Linked DNA regions of Starkeya sp. ORNL1. The protein of the gene in region 2 binds, or shares a complex with, the protein of the main gene of each other region. Links are inferred from orthologs where the notes say so. Each region holds a gene or a part of one and is shown on either strand. Other genes may lie near its edges.

Region 1 (5,234 bases), 2.5 Mb from region 2 along the record:
CGGATAGAGCGTGCCGATCAGCACCGCCGCCGCTGCCGCGGTGAGCAGCAGATTGTTCAGCACCAGCGCGCCCTCGCGCGAGATCGGCGCGAAAATGCCGCCCTGCTTCAGAAGCGGCGCGCGCCAGGCGAACAGCGACAGCGAGCCGCCGATGAACAGCACGAGGATGGCGAGGATGAAGACGCCGCGGGTCGGGTCTGTGGCAAAGGCGTGCACCGAGGTGAGCACGCCGGAGCGCACCAGGAAGGTGCCGAGCAGCGACAGCGAGAAGGCAAGGATGGCGAGCAGCACCGTCCACACCTTGAGCGCGTCGCGCTTTTCCATGACGACGGCGGAGTGCAGCAGCGCGGTGCCGGCGAACCACGGCATCAGCGAGGCATTCTCCACCGGGTCCCAGAACCACCAGCCGCCCCAGCCGAGCTCGTAATAGGCCCAGTAAGAACCCATGGCGATGCCGACCGTGAGGCAGGCCCAGGCGGCGAGCGCCCAGGGCCGCACCCAGCGCGCCCAGGCGGCATCGATCCGCCCGTCGATCAACGCGGCGACGGCAAAGGCGAAGGTGATGGAGAAGCCGACATAGCCGAGATAGAGCAGCGGCGGATGGATGGCGAGGCCGATATCCTGCAGCACCGGATTGAGGTCGTTGCCCTCGGCCGGCGGCGGCAGCACCCGCAGGAACGGGTTCGAGGTCAAAAGGATGAACAGCAGGAAGGCGACGCCGATGGAGCCCTGCACGCCGAGCACGTTGGCCTTGAGACGCGCCGGCAGGTTCGAGCCGAAAATCGCGACGAAGGCGCCGAACAGCGTCAGCACCAGCACCCACAGCAGCATGGAGCCTTCATGGTTGCCCCAGGTGCCGGTGATCTTGAACAGCATCGGCTTCATCGAGTGCGAGTTCTCGACGACGTTCAGCACCGAGAAGTCGGACTGCACATAGGCGGCGACCAGCGCCGCGAAGGCGAGGCTGACAAAGCCGAAGCCGGCCACCGCCAGCATCGGGCCGGTGCGCATCAGCGCGGTATCGTTGGTGCGCGCGCCCCAGATCGGCAGCGCGGTCTGCAGGATCGCCATGACGAGGGCGAGCACGAGGGCGTAATGGCCGGTCTCGGGGATCATGCGGCGCTCCCGGAAAGGGGTGTTGCGCGGGGGTGGGCATCCTTCGAGGCCGCTGCGCGGCACCTCAGGATGAGGTCGCTATTGAAAAGAACCACCTCATCCTGAGGTGCCCGCGCTCTGCGCGGGCCTCGAAGGATGTTCGCAAGGCCAGGAAGCGTCATCATTGCGCGCCCTCCCCTTCCTTCCAGTGGCCGGACTTCTTCAGCGCGTCGGCGACTTCCTTGGGCATGTATTTCTCGTCGTGCTTGGCGAGCACGCTGTCGGCCTGGAAGCTGCCGTCCGGCAGCAGCACGCCCTCGGTCACCACGCCCTGCCCCTCGCGGAACAGGTCCGGCAGCAGGCCGATATAGGCGACCGTGACATCGGCGGGTCCGTCGGTGACGGTGAAGCGCACATGGGCGTTGTCGGTCTTCACCACGCTGCCGTCCTTCACCAGCCCGCCGAGCCGCAGCCGCGTTCCGGGCGCGGGATGCTGGGCGGCGATGTCGCTCGGCGAGCGGAAGAACACGATGGTGTCGGTCAGCGCATAGAGCACCAGCCCGGCGGCAAGGCCGAGCACGCCGAGCGCGGAGGAGATGAGGACGAGCCGGCGGCCCTTGCGGGTCATGATGCATGTCCCCGCAATAACACCCCCTCATCCCCGGACTTGATCCGGGGATCCAGGGGACCAGAAGCCGCGCCCTGCTTTCTGGATCCCCGGGTCAAGCCCGGGGATGAGGGCAGACTAATTGAGTGGGGAAGAAACATGATCTCAGCTCCCCAGTCCGAGTTGGCGGGTCAGCTCGTCGATGCGGGCGAGCGCGGCGCTGTCCTGCGCGAACTGCTTGCGCGCGTCGCCGGCGGCGGCCTTCGCCTTCTCGCCCTCGCCGAGCACGCTCCAGGCGCGCACCAGCCGCAGCCATTCGTCGATGCCGCCGCCCTGCTGGGCGAGCCGGCTGGCGAGGCCGTCGACCATGGAGCGCACCATGGCGGCGCGATCCGCCTCGCTCATGTTCTGCGCGGCGGCGACCTCGGACGGATTCGGACCGGAGGCCGGCTTCACCCGCGCGAGCGCCTCCTGCACGGTCGGCAGCCACGGCGCGCCTGGCGGCGCGTCGGCGGCGAGCTTGCCCCAGATGGCGGCGGCTTCGTCCTTGCGGCCGTCCTGCTCGGCGGCGAGGCCGAGATAATAGCGCGCCCGCACCGCCATCGGGTCAAGCGCCACCGCCCTGTCGAACGCCGCCTTGGCGGCGGCGGTGACGACGCCGCCATTCGCCGCCACCAGCGCCTCGCCGAGCCCGCCCTCGCGGGCCGCACTGTCGCCGAGCAGGCGGATGGCGTTGGACCAGGCGCGCGCAGCATCGTCATAGCGGCCGGAACGGAAATAGACCGGCGCGATCACCTCATGGCCGCGGCCGTCGTCCGGATTGGCTTCGAGATGGGCCTCGACCTTGCGCACCAGGATGGCGACATCGGCCTCGCCGGGCTGCGCATCGAGCCGCGCGGCCAGCGGCTGGCCCTCATAGGTCGGGGAGCCGAGGTTCAGATAGAGCGCGCCGGCAAGGAGCGGCACGCCGATGAGCGCCAGCACCGCGGCAGCGCGGCGGCGGGTGTCGCTGGGATGGGTAGCTTCGCCGCTGCGCTCGGCGGCGCGCAGCATGCGGCGGGCGACCTCGGTGCGGGCGGCATCGCCCTCGCTGGTGCCGATCAGGCCGCTCGCGCGGTCGCGCTCGATCTCGGCCAGCTGGTCGCGATAGACTGCGAGGTCGGCCTCGGCATCGCCGGCGAGGCGATCCTCCCGCTGCACACGCAGCGGCCAGAGCACCGCCAGAATGGCGGCGCCGGTCATCAGGGCGAAGGCGGTCCAGAGCAACATTAGGTTTCCTCTAATGCGCTGACCTATCCTACGGTTTGATCTACGCCAATGCGCCAGAGCCGCGCAAAGCGGCGCATGGGCTCACAGTGCCGCGAGTGGCGGCGCCCCTGCGTCAGCCCGCCGCGCGTGCGGCGGGCGGTTTTTGCCGTGGTCGGCCTCAGCCGGCGACCGGCGACCAGGTGCCGTCCGGGTTGCGGCAGGCGGTGCCGCGGGCGGTCTGCGGCTGGCCCTGGATATAGATGGTGTGGGTGTATTCGCGGCAACGCGGCGAGGGGCCGCGCGCATAGGCCGGGCCGGCGACGATGGTGCCGTAATTGCCGCTGTCGCCGCGCCAGCTGACCGGTGCGCCCGGCCCGCCATATTCCAGCGCCTGAAGCTCGGCGTCGCGGGCCCGGCGCTGGTCTTCCTGGTCCAGCGCATTGCCGATGGTGCCGCCGATCAGGCCGCCGACCAGCGCGCCCACCGCGGCGCCGCCGACGCTGCGGCCGGTGACGGCGCCGATGATGCCGCCCGCCACCGCGCCGGTGGCCGCGCCGCCCGTGGCCTTCGGCCCGAGCCCGCCATCGCTGGTGCACCCGGCGAGGGTGACGCCGACGAGACCGACGGCAACGAGGTGATACGCGCGCATGGATAGGCCCCTTCCCCGAGACGAAACAGCAGCTTGATTGATGTGCCGGCACAAAGCGTGAGGAATGGGGCGAAACCTAGGCCCGTTGGGGCATGTTCCCAGGGGTGTGGCGCATGGGGAACAAGGTCGTTTTCAAGAGCGACGTCATCCTGAGGTGCGAGCGCAGCGAGCCTCGAAGGATGATGAAGCAGATGGCGCTCTTCCCCTCTCCAGCTTGCGGGGGGAAGGGGGCAGGAAACCGGCCATCGGGGGCGGGCATCCTTCGAGGCTCGGGCTTTGCCCGAGCACCTCAGGATGACGTAGTCCAGATTGGATGGCTCACGCCGCCGGCAGGCGGACGATGCAGCGCAGGCCTTCGAAGGGCGAGGTGGCGAGCGTGAAGCGGCCGCCATAGAGCCCGACCAATTCAGCGACGATGGAGAGACCGAGGCCGGAGCCCGGCTTGGTCTCGTCGAGCCGCTTGCCGCGCTGCAACGCCTCGGCGCGCTGCTGCTCGGTGAGGCCCGGGCCGTCATCGTCGATGATGATCTCGAAGAAGCCGCGGTCGCCGACGCCGCCGCCCGGCAGCGCGGTGACGGTGATCTCCACCAGCGAAAGCGCCCATTTGCAGGCATTGTCGACGAGGTTGCCCAATATCTCCTCGAGATCCTGCCGCTCGCCGCGGAAGCGCAGCCCCTCGGCGATCTCGGTCTCCACGTCGATGCCCTTGACCCGATAGACCTTGGCCATGGTGCGGGCCAGCGCCTCGACGATCGGCCCCACCTCCTCCACCGAGGTGACGACCGAGGCGCGCGCCGCCATGCGGGCGCGCTCCAGATGGTGCGCCACCTGGCTCTTCATGATGTCGGCCTGCTCGCGCACCTTGGTGGACAGCGGCTCCTCGCTCTTGGCCGCCTCGTTCTGCAGCACCGCGATCGGCGTCTTCAGCGCGTGGGCGAGATTGCCGACATGCATGCGCGCTCGCTCGACGATCTCGCGATTGGCCTCGATCAGCCCGTTCACCTCGACGACCAGTGGCGCGATCTCCTCCGGGAAGGCGCCGTCGATCTTGTCGGCCATGCCGGCGCGCACCGCGGCGAGCCCGGCGCGCATGCGCTTCAGGGGGCGCAGGCCGAAGCGCACCTGGAACAGCAGTGTGGCGAGAAAGGCCAGCGCCAGCGCGGCGAAAGTGGTGAGGAGCGCGGTGTCGAAGCCGCTCACCTCGTCGTCGATCTCGGCGGCATCGGCGGCCACCGAGACGATGTAGCGGCCATCCTCGCCGAGATCGACGAGGCGCTCGATCATGCGCAGCCGCTGGTCGGCCGGGCCCTGCACATAGCCGTCGCGCAGCCCGCCGAAATCCGACGGCGTGCCCTGGTCGACGAGCAGCGGCAGGTTGCCCTCGGGCAGCGAGCGCGCGGTCTTGTACTGGCGCGCCGGGCCGTCGATGCGGGTGATCTGCCAGTACCAGCCGGAAAGCGGGAAATTGAACACCGGATCGCCCAGCGTCGCCGGCTCCGGCATGGCGCCGGCCGTGGAATTGGCGACATCGGCGACGATGGTCTTCAGATACACGTCGAGCCGCCGGTCGAAGGCGCGCTCCACCGCCTCGCGATAGACCGAGGACAGCACGAAGCCGGTGACCAGCAGCACCAC
Region 2 (7,406 bases):
ACCGGCACGTCCACGATGGCGCCGGTGCGCTTCACCGTGTCGCCTTCGGAGATGGAGCGGTCGGAGCCGAAGATCACGATGCCGACATTGTCGGTCTCGAGGTTCAGCGCCATGCCGCGGGTGCCGTCCGGGAACTCGACCATTTCGCCGGCCTGGACATTGTCGAGGCCGTAGACACGGGCGATGCCGTCACCGACGGAGAGGACCTGACCGACCTCGGAGACTTCGGCTTCCTGGCCGAAATTCTTGATCTGCTCCTTGAGGATCGCGGAAATTTCTGCGGCGCGGATATCCATCAGCGAACCTCTTTCATCGCGTAGCGGATAGAATTGAGCTTGGTCTTGAGCGAGGCGTCGACCAGCCTGGAGCCGATCTTCACCTTCAGCCCGCCGAGCAGCGAGGGGTCGACCTCGACCGCAAGCTTCACATGCTTGCCGGTCATGGTGTCGAGAGCTTCCTTCAAGGTCGCGGCGTGCGCATCGGACAGCGGCTGCGCCACCGTCACCTCGGCAACCACCTCACCCCTCGCCGCGGCGGCGAGGGCGTCGAAGCCGCGGATGATGGCCTCGATCGCGAACAGGCGGCGATTGCTGGCGACGGTCTTGAAGAAATTGGCGGCAAGGCCGGAGATGCCCGCCTTGTCGAGAATGGCGACAATGGCCTTCTCCTGCTCTTCGGCAGAGAAGACCGGGCTGCGCACCAGGCGCTTGAGATCGTCGCTCTCGGCGATCATGGCGGTGAAGCTGTCGAGATCCGCCTTTACGGCGTCGATGGCGCCGGCTTCGCTGGCCAGCTCGAACAGAGCGGTCGCGTAGCGTCCTGCCACCCCGGATACGAACGTTTCGGCCACCGTGCCTCTCTCGGGCTGTCCGGGGCGATCCACGACCAACGCGGCGCGGGCTCACTCCCCAAGAATTACAAGGGTTTCAACCTGTCCGGGGGGTACTTTGAACCCCAACCCTCCGGAAGGATCGGCGGTTCCCTAACACGGCTTCCACCGTGCTGCAACACGATGAAGTGAGGCATTGGCGGGGGCAAATGACGCAGTCTGGCGACGGCACCCGCCGTCACGTAAACTTCTGGCATGCCAGGGCATTGGGAAGGCTGCGGCGCATTGCTGCACCAAGGCCGGTCCGAGGCCCTGGTGCCCGGTATGAAGCCGGCTCAGTCTCTGGTGGCGCGCAGTGCCGCGGCGGCGGCGACCGGGCCGAGCACCATCGCGCCGACCGACAGGCCGGCCAGCATCAGGAAGGGCGTGCCGAACGGCACCGGCCCGGTCACCGCCGCAGAGGTAGCTGCGACGCCGAAGATCAGCACCGGGATGGTGAGCGGCAGCACCAGCACGGCCACCAGCAATCCGCCGCGGCGGAAGGCGCTGGCGAAGGCGGCGCCGACCAGGCCGAGGAAGGTTACCGCCGGGGTGCCGACCAGCAGTGTGAGCGTCACCGCCCCGGTCGCCGCCGGTTCCAGGTTCAGCAGCAGGGCGAGGATCGGCGCGGCGACGACCAGCGGCAGGCCGGTGGCCAGCCAATGGGCGAGGCCCTTGGCGGCGGCGGCCAGCTCGACCGGCAGTTCCAGCATGAAGATGAGGTCGAGCGAGCCGTCCTCGGCATCCGCCGCGAACAGCCGGTCGAGCCCGATCAGGCAGGCGAGCAGAGCGCCGATCCACAAGATCGCCGGGCCGATGCGAGCGAGCAGCACGAGGTCCGGCCCGATGGCGAAGGGCGTCACCACCACCACGGCGAGGAAGAACACGACGCCGAGCCCGGCGCCGCCGCCGGCGCGCAGGGCCAGGGCCAGGTCGCGCCTCACCAGAGCGAGGAAAGAAGCGGTCATGCCGCGCTCGCGATGATGGGCGTGCCGAGGCGCAGTTCCTGCGTCGTGCCGAAATCGAGCGGGGCATGGGTGGCGGCGACGATCAGGCCGCCGGAGGCGAGATGATCGCGCGCGAGTGCGCTCACGCGCGCCTGAGCACTGATGTCGAGAGCCGTGGTCGGCTCGTCGAGCAGCCAGAGCGGCCGGCGGGCGACGATGAGGCGGGCGAGCGCAAGGCGACGCTTCTGGCCGGCGGAGAGCACCGCGACCGGCAGGCGGGCAAGCGCGGCGAGGCCGACTTCTGCGAGCGCCTCATCGACCGACAGCGCCGGGCTGCCCAGCACGGTGCGCCAGAAGGCGAGGTTCTCGGAGACGGAAAGCGCGGCCTTGTGGGCATCGAGGTGGCCGAGATAGTGCGCCTGCTCGCCAAGCGGGACATCCGACAAGCCGCCTTCCAGCCGGACCGTGCCGGCCTGCAGCGTCGCGAGCCCGGCGAGGAGCCGCAGCAGCGAGGACTTGCCGGTGCCGTTCGGTCCGGTCACCACCAGCGCCTGCCCTTGGTCGAGCGAGAAACCGAGATCCTGGAACAGCAGGCGGGAGCCGCGCGTGCAGGACAGCCCTTCAGCGATCAGCCGCATGGTGTCCCCAAATGGTGCTCGCTTCGGCGCCCCAACCACACGTTGCGGCGCACTATTTGCCCTCGCACTGCATCATCCCTCTATGATCGCCGTTTGAAATCGCTCTATAAAGAAAACCGAACGACGTACCGTCCCATGGCAGGAAGCCCTGCGAGCTATAGCCCGCGGCTCCGTCCTGTCCAAGTTCCGGCGGTATGCCGATGGCGCCATTCCTAATTCGGGGACGTGTTTCCGTGGCACTCGACAGCTTTCATTGCCGTAAGACCCTCACCGTCGGTTCCAAGAGCTACACTTATTTCAGCCTCCCCGATGCCGAGAGGAATGGCCTCGAGGGAGCCTCCGCGCTGCCCTTTTCGATGAAGGTGCTGCTGGAGAACCTGCTGCGCTTCGAGGATGGCCGCTCGGTCACCAAGGACGACATCATCTCCATCAACGAATGGCTGGTGAATCGCGGCAAGGCGGAACGCGAGATCGCCTACCGTCCCGCGCGCGTGCTGATGCAGGACTTCACCGGCGTTCCGGCGGTGGTGGATCTCGCCGCCATGCGTGACGCCATGGTGCATCTCGGCGGCGATCCCAAGCGCATCAATCCGCTGGTGCCGGTCGACCTCGTCATCGACCACTCGGTGATCGTGAACTTCTTCGGCGACAACACCGCGTTCAAGAAGAACGTCGAGGAAGAGTACAAGCAGAACCAGGAACGCTACCGCTTCATGAAGTGGGGCCAGTCGGCCTTCGCCAATTTCCGCGTGGTGCCGCCGGGCACCGGCATCTGCCACCAGGTGAACCTTGAATACCTGTCGCAGGTGGTGTGGACCAAGACCGAGGATGGCGAGACGCTCGCCTATCCCGATACGTGCGTCGGCACCGACAGCCACACCACCATGGTGAACGGCCTGGCCGTGCTCGCCTGGGGCGTCGGCGGCATCGAGGCGGAAGCCGCCATGCTCGGCCAGCCGGTGTCCATGCTCATCCCCGAGGTGATCGGCTTCAGGCTGACCGGCAAGATGAATGAGGGCATCACCGCCACCGATCTCGTGCTCACCGTCACCCAGATGCTGCGCAAGAAGGGCGTGGTCGGCAAGTTCGTCGAATTCTTCGGCCCCGGCCTCGACCACCTCTCGCTCGCCGACCGCGCCACCATCGGCAACATGGCGCCCGAGTATGGCGCGACCTGCGGCTTCTTCCCGACCGACAGCGAGACCATCGCCTATCTCGACGAGACCGGCCGCGAGGCCGACCGCGTCGCCCTGGTGGAGGCCTATTCCAAGGCGCAGGGCATGTGGCGTGATGCCAGCACGGCGGATCCGGTCTTCACCGACATCATCGAGCTCGATATCTCGACGGTGCTGCCCTCGCTCGCCGGCCCGAAGCGCCCGCAGGACCGCGTGCTGCTCTCCGGCACCAAGGCCGGTTTCCTCGCCGCGCTGGAAGGCGAGTTCAAGAAGCCGGGCGAAGCCGGCAAGCGCGTGCCGGTGGAAGGCAAGGATTACACGATCGGCCATGGCGACGTCACCATCGCCGCCATCACCTCCTGCACCAACACCTCGAACCCGAGCGTGCTGATCGCCGCCGGCCTGCTGGCCCGCAACGCGGTGGCGAAGGGCCTCACCTCGAAGCCGTGGGTCAAGACCTCGCTGGCGCCGGGCTCGCAGGTGGTCGAAGGCTATCTCAACGCCTCCGGCCTGCAGAAGGAACTCGACGCCGTCGGCTTCAACCTGGTCGGCTTCGGCTGCACCACCTGCATCGGCAATTCCGGCCCGCTGCCGGAGCCGATCTCCGAGGCCATCAACAAGAACGACCTCGTCGCCGGTGCCGTGATATCGGGCAACCGCAACTTCGAGGGCCGCGTCAATCCGGACGTGAAGGCGAACTATCTCGCCTCGCCGCCGCTGGTGGTCGCCTATGCGCTCGCCGGCTCGCTGCAGATCGACCTCACCACCGAGCCGCTCGGCACCGGTTCCGACGGGCAGCCGGTGTTCCTGAAGGACATCTGGCCGTCGAACCAGGAGATCGCGACCTTCATCCGCGAGAACGTCACCAAGAAGATGTTCCAGGAGAAGTATGCCGACGTCTTCAAGGGCGACGAGAACTGGCAGAAGATCGCGGTGCCGAAGGGCGAGACCTATGCCTGGGACGACCGCTCGACCTATGTGCAGAACCCGCCTTATTTCGACGGCATGGAGATGGATCCGGAGCCGGTCACCGACATCATCAAGGCGCGGGTGATCGGTCTGTTCCTCGATTCCATCACCACCGACCACATCTCGCCCGCCGGTTCGATCAAGGAAGCGAGCCCGGCCGGCGAATATCTGCGCGACCACCAGGTGCGCCCGGCCGACTTCAACCAGTACGGCACGAGGCGCGGCAATCACCAGGTGATGATGCGCGGCACCTTCGCCAATATCCGCGTCAAGAACCAGATGCTGGGCGGCAAGGAAGGCGGCTTCACCCGCCACTGGCCGGATGGCACCGAGATGCCGCTCTACAACGCCGCCATGCTCTACAAGCAGGAAGGCGTGCCGACCGTGGTGTTCGCCGGCAAGGAATACGGCACCGGCTCCTCGCGCGACTGGGCGGCCAAGGGCACCAAGCTGCTCGGCATCCGCGCCGTGATCACCCAGAGCTTCGAGCGCATCCACCGCTCGAACCTGGTCGGCATGGGCATCGTGCCGCTGACCTTCCAGGGCGACGAATCCTGGCAGTCGCTCGGCATCAAGGGTGATGAGGTCGTCACCATCCTCGGCATCGAGGGCGACCTGAAGCCGCGCCAGACGCTCATTGCCGAGATCGTGTTCGGCGACGGCACGGTGAAGGAAGTACCGCTCACCTGCCGCATCGATACGCTCGACGAACTCGATTATTTCCGCAATGGCGGCATCCTACAGTACGTGCTGCGCAACCTCGCGGCGTAGCCGTAACGGACCCGGGCGGGCGCGTTGCGCCCGCTCACTCTTCCGTGCGGAGCGACACCCGAATGTGACTGGTGCCGGCTTCCCGCCCGTCCTATTGCCTTAACCCGGTCTTCGGACGGGTGCGCTGAAGGACGCCTCCAACATTATGATTCATGTATTGCCGCGCCATCTGGCGCCGTGCCACATCGTCGTCATCGGCATCCTTCTGATCGTTGGCTTGCCCGTCGCGGCATTGGCCGAAGACGCCGTCGTCACCCCGGTGGCGGCGGGCATGCAGCCGGCCCCCCACGCGGTGCCGGCGCCGAAGGCAGTGGTGGAACTTTTCACCAGCCAGGGTTGCTCTTCCTGCCCGCCCGCCGACAAGCTGCTGGGCGATCTCGCCAAGCGGCCGGACGTGGTCGCGCTGACGCTGGCGGTCGATTACTGGGACTATCTCGGCTGGAAGGACACGCTGGCCAAGCACGGCCATTCGCTGCGGCAGAAGGCCTATGCCAAGGTGCGCGGCGACGGCAAGATGTTCACGCCGCAAGTGGTCCTCAATGGCAGCGTGATGGCGGTGGGCAATGACGAGGATGCGCTGGACGGCGCGCTAGCCTCGGCCGCCGTGCCGCGCGTGCCGGTGGCGATCGCCACCACAGACGGCAAGCTCGCGGTGAAGGTGGGCACCGGCACCATGGCCGGCGCCGGCCATGGCGAGGTGTGGCTCTGCCCGCTGGCGAGCGACGTGACGGTGAAGATCGGCCGCGGCGAGAATGAAGGCTCGACCATGACCTACCACAATGTGGTGCGGGGTTGGACGCGGCTCGGCGAATGGAATGGCGGCGAGGTCCGCTTCGAGACCGGCCTCGACGAAATCCGCGCCGATTCCATCGATTCCGTCGCGATCCTGGTGCAGTCCGGGACGCAGGCGAGCCCCGGCACCATACTCGGCGCCGCGCTGGCGCCGCTGCCCTGAGCGGCTGGTCCGACGTTCAATTCAAGCAGGGAACCTGGCTTTACGCATGCGGTGCCGCTGAATCTCCGAGCCAAGCACGGGGAACGAGGGCCGGTCAGGATCATGCGCACAAAAATAGGGCCGGCTGGGGAGCCGGCCCGAGATTTCAATCGGGGGATTGAACCTACGCGGAACGATAGGCCGGCCCACTCAACGCCACGGGGGGCTGGGGGGCTGGGAAACCGGAGCGCTTCGCGGACCGGCCCAACGCTATGGTGTGAAAATGGCCTTGCGCGTTGGCGTTGCAAGGGCCGAAATCGGGCGACTTCATGATTTCGGTTGACGAGCGCGTGAGCTTACCGCGCGAATTCGCCGCCCTTTTACCCCGCTACGGCATATCACCCCGAATTGGTCAACAATGCCGCTTGAAGCCGGCCGGCCCGAGGACGATCATGACGGGTGAATGACGGCCCGTACCGGGCGCGACTAGGGAGGGGCCATTGGCCGATATCGAACCCATAGCGTTTCACGCCGGGCGCCGCGAGTGGCCGGCGGAGCGGCCGCCCGAGAGACAGGTTGCGGACAGGCCCGCCACAGACAAGCCGGCCAGCGAGAAGATCCCCTGCGTGACTTTCGACCGCCGCGAACTCGACCGCATCCTTCACCTCTATGGACGCATGGTGGCGCTGGGCGAATGGCGCGACTACGCCATCGACTTCATGAAGGAGCGCGCGGTGTTCTCCATCTTCCGCCGCTCCACCGAGGTGCCGATCTACCGCATCGAGAAGGATCCGCGGCTCGCCCGCAAGCAGGGCGCCTATACGGTTGTTACGCAGACCGGCCTGATCCTGAAGCGCGGTCACGACCTCGCCCGGGTCATCGCGGTACTGGACAAGCCGGTACGGGCGGTGGGTTAGAGCCTGTTCCGCAAAAGTTGGAGAACTTTTGCGATCAGGTCGCATCTAGTCCGCGTCGCCCGGCGCGCGGATTGCCGCCTCGCCGAGCGGGCGCTGCATCAGCACGGTGTCGAGCCAGCGGCCGTGCTTGAAGCCGACCGCCTCCAACGTCCCTACCAGACGAAAGCCAAGGGCGGCGTGCAGGCCG

The links. Proteins that work in one complex are often made in the same cells at the same time.
Region 1: the proteins of ccmB (region 2) and ccmE are in contact, whole or in part, in a solved structure (PDB 8CE8), measured with the Escherichia coli proteins. The link is inferred for Starkeya sp. ORNL1 from one-to-one orthologs.

Annotation. Positions count from the first base shown.
Region 1 is NZ_CP048834.1:2,045,083-2,050,316, forward strand. The notes cover bases 1-2,997. They hold ccmE (cytochrome c maturation protein CcmE), read right to left. Parts: upstream 1,724-2,997; coding sequence 1,277-1,723; downstream 1-1,276. Other genes in these bases: G3545_RS09920 (heme lyase CcmF/NrfE family subunit), read right to left, coding at 1-1,116; ccmI (c-type cytochrome biogenesis protein CcmI), read right to left, coding at 1,868-2,971. In the rest of the region: G3545_RS09935 (glycine zipper domain-containing protein), read right to left, coding at 3,129-3,599; G3545_RS09940 (ATP-binding protein), read right to left, coding at 3,918-5,234. UniProt on the Escherichia coli protein: Heme chaperone required for the biogenesis of c-type cytochromes. Transiently binds heme delivered by CcmC and transfers the heme to apo-cytochromes in a process facilitated by CcmF and CcmH.
Region 2 is NZ_CP048834.1:4,519,559-4,526,964, forward strand. The notes cover bases 1-2,931. They hold ccmB (heme exporter protein CcmB), read right to left. Parts: upstream 1,837-2,931; coding sequence 1,165-1,836; downstream 1-1,164. Other genes in these bases: atpA (F0F1 ATP synthase subunit alpha), read right to left, coding at 1-296; G3545_RS21480 (F0F1 ATP synthase subunit delta), read right to left, coding at 296-850; ccmA (heme ABC exporter ATP-binding protein CcmA), read right to left, coding at 1,833-2,453; acnA (aconitate hydratase AcnA), read left to right, coding at 2,687-2,931. Outside these bases: more of acnA, read left to right, coding at 2,932-5,368; G3545_RS21500 (DUF1223 domain-containing protein), read left to right, coding at 5,514-6,323; G3545_RS21505 (DUF2794 domain-containing protein), read left to right, coding at 6,920-7,219; G3545_RS21510 (GNAT family N-acetyltransferase), read right to left, coding at 7,265-7,406. UniProt on the Escherichia coli protein: Required for the export of heme to the periplasm for the biogenesis of c-type cytochromes.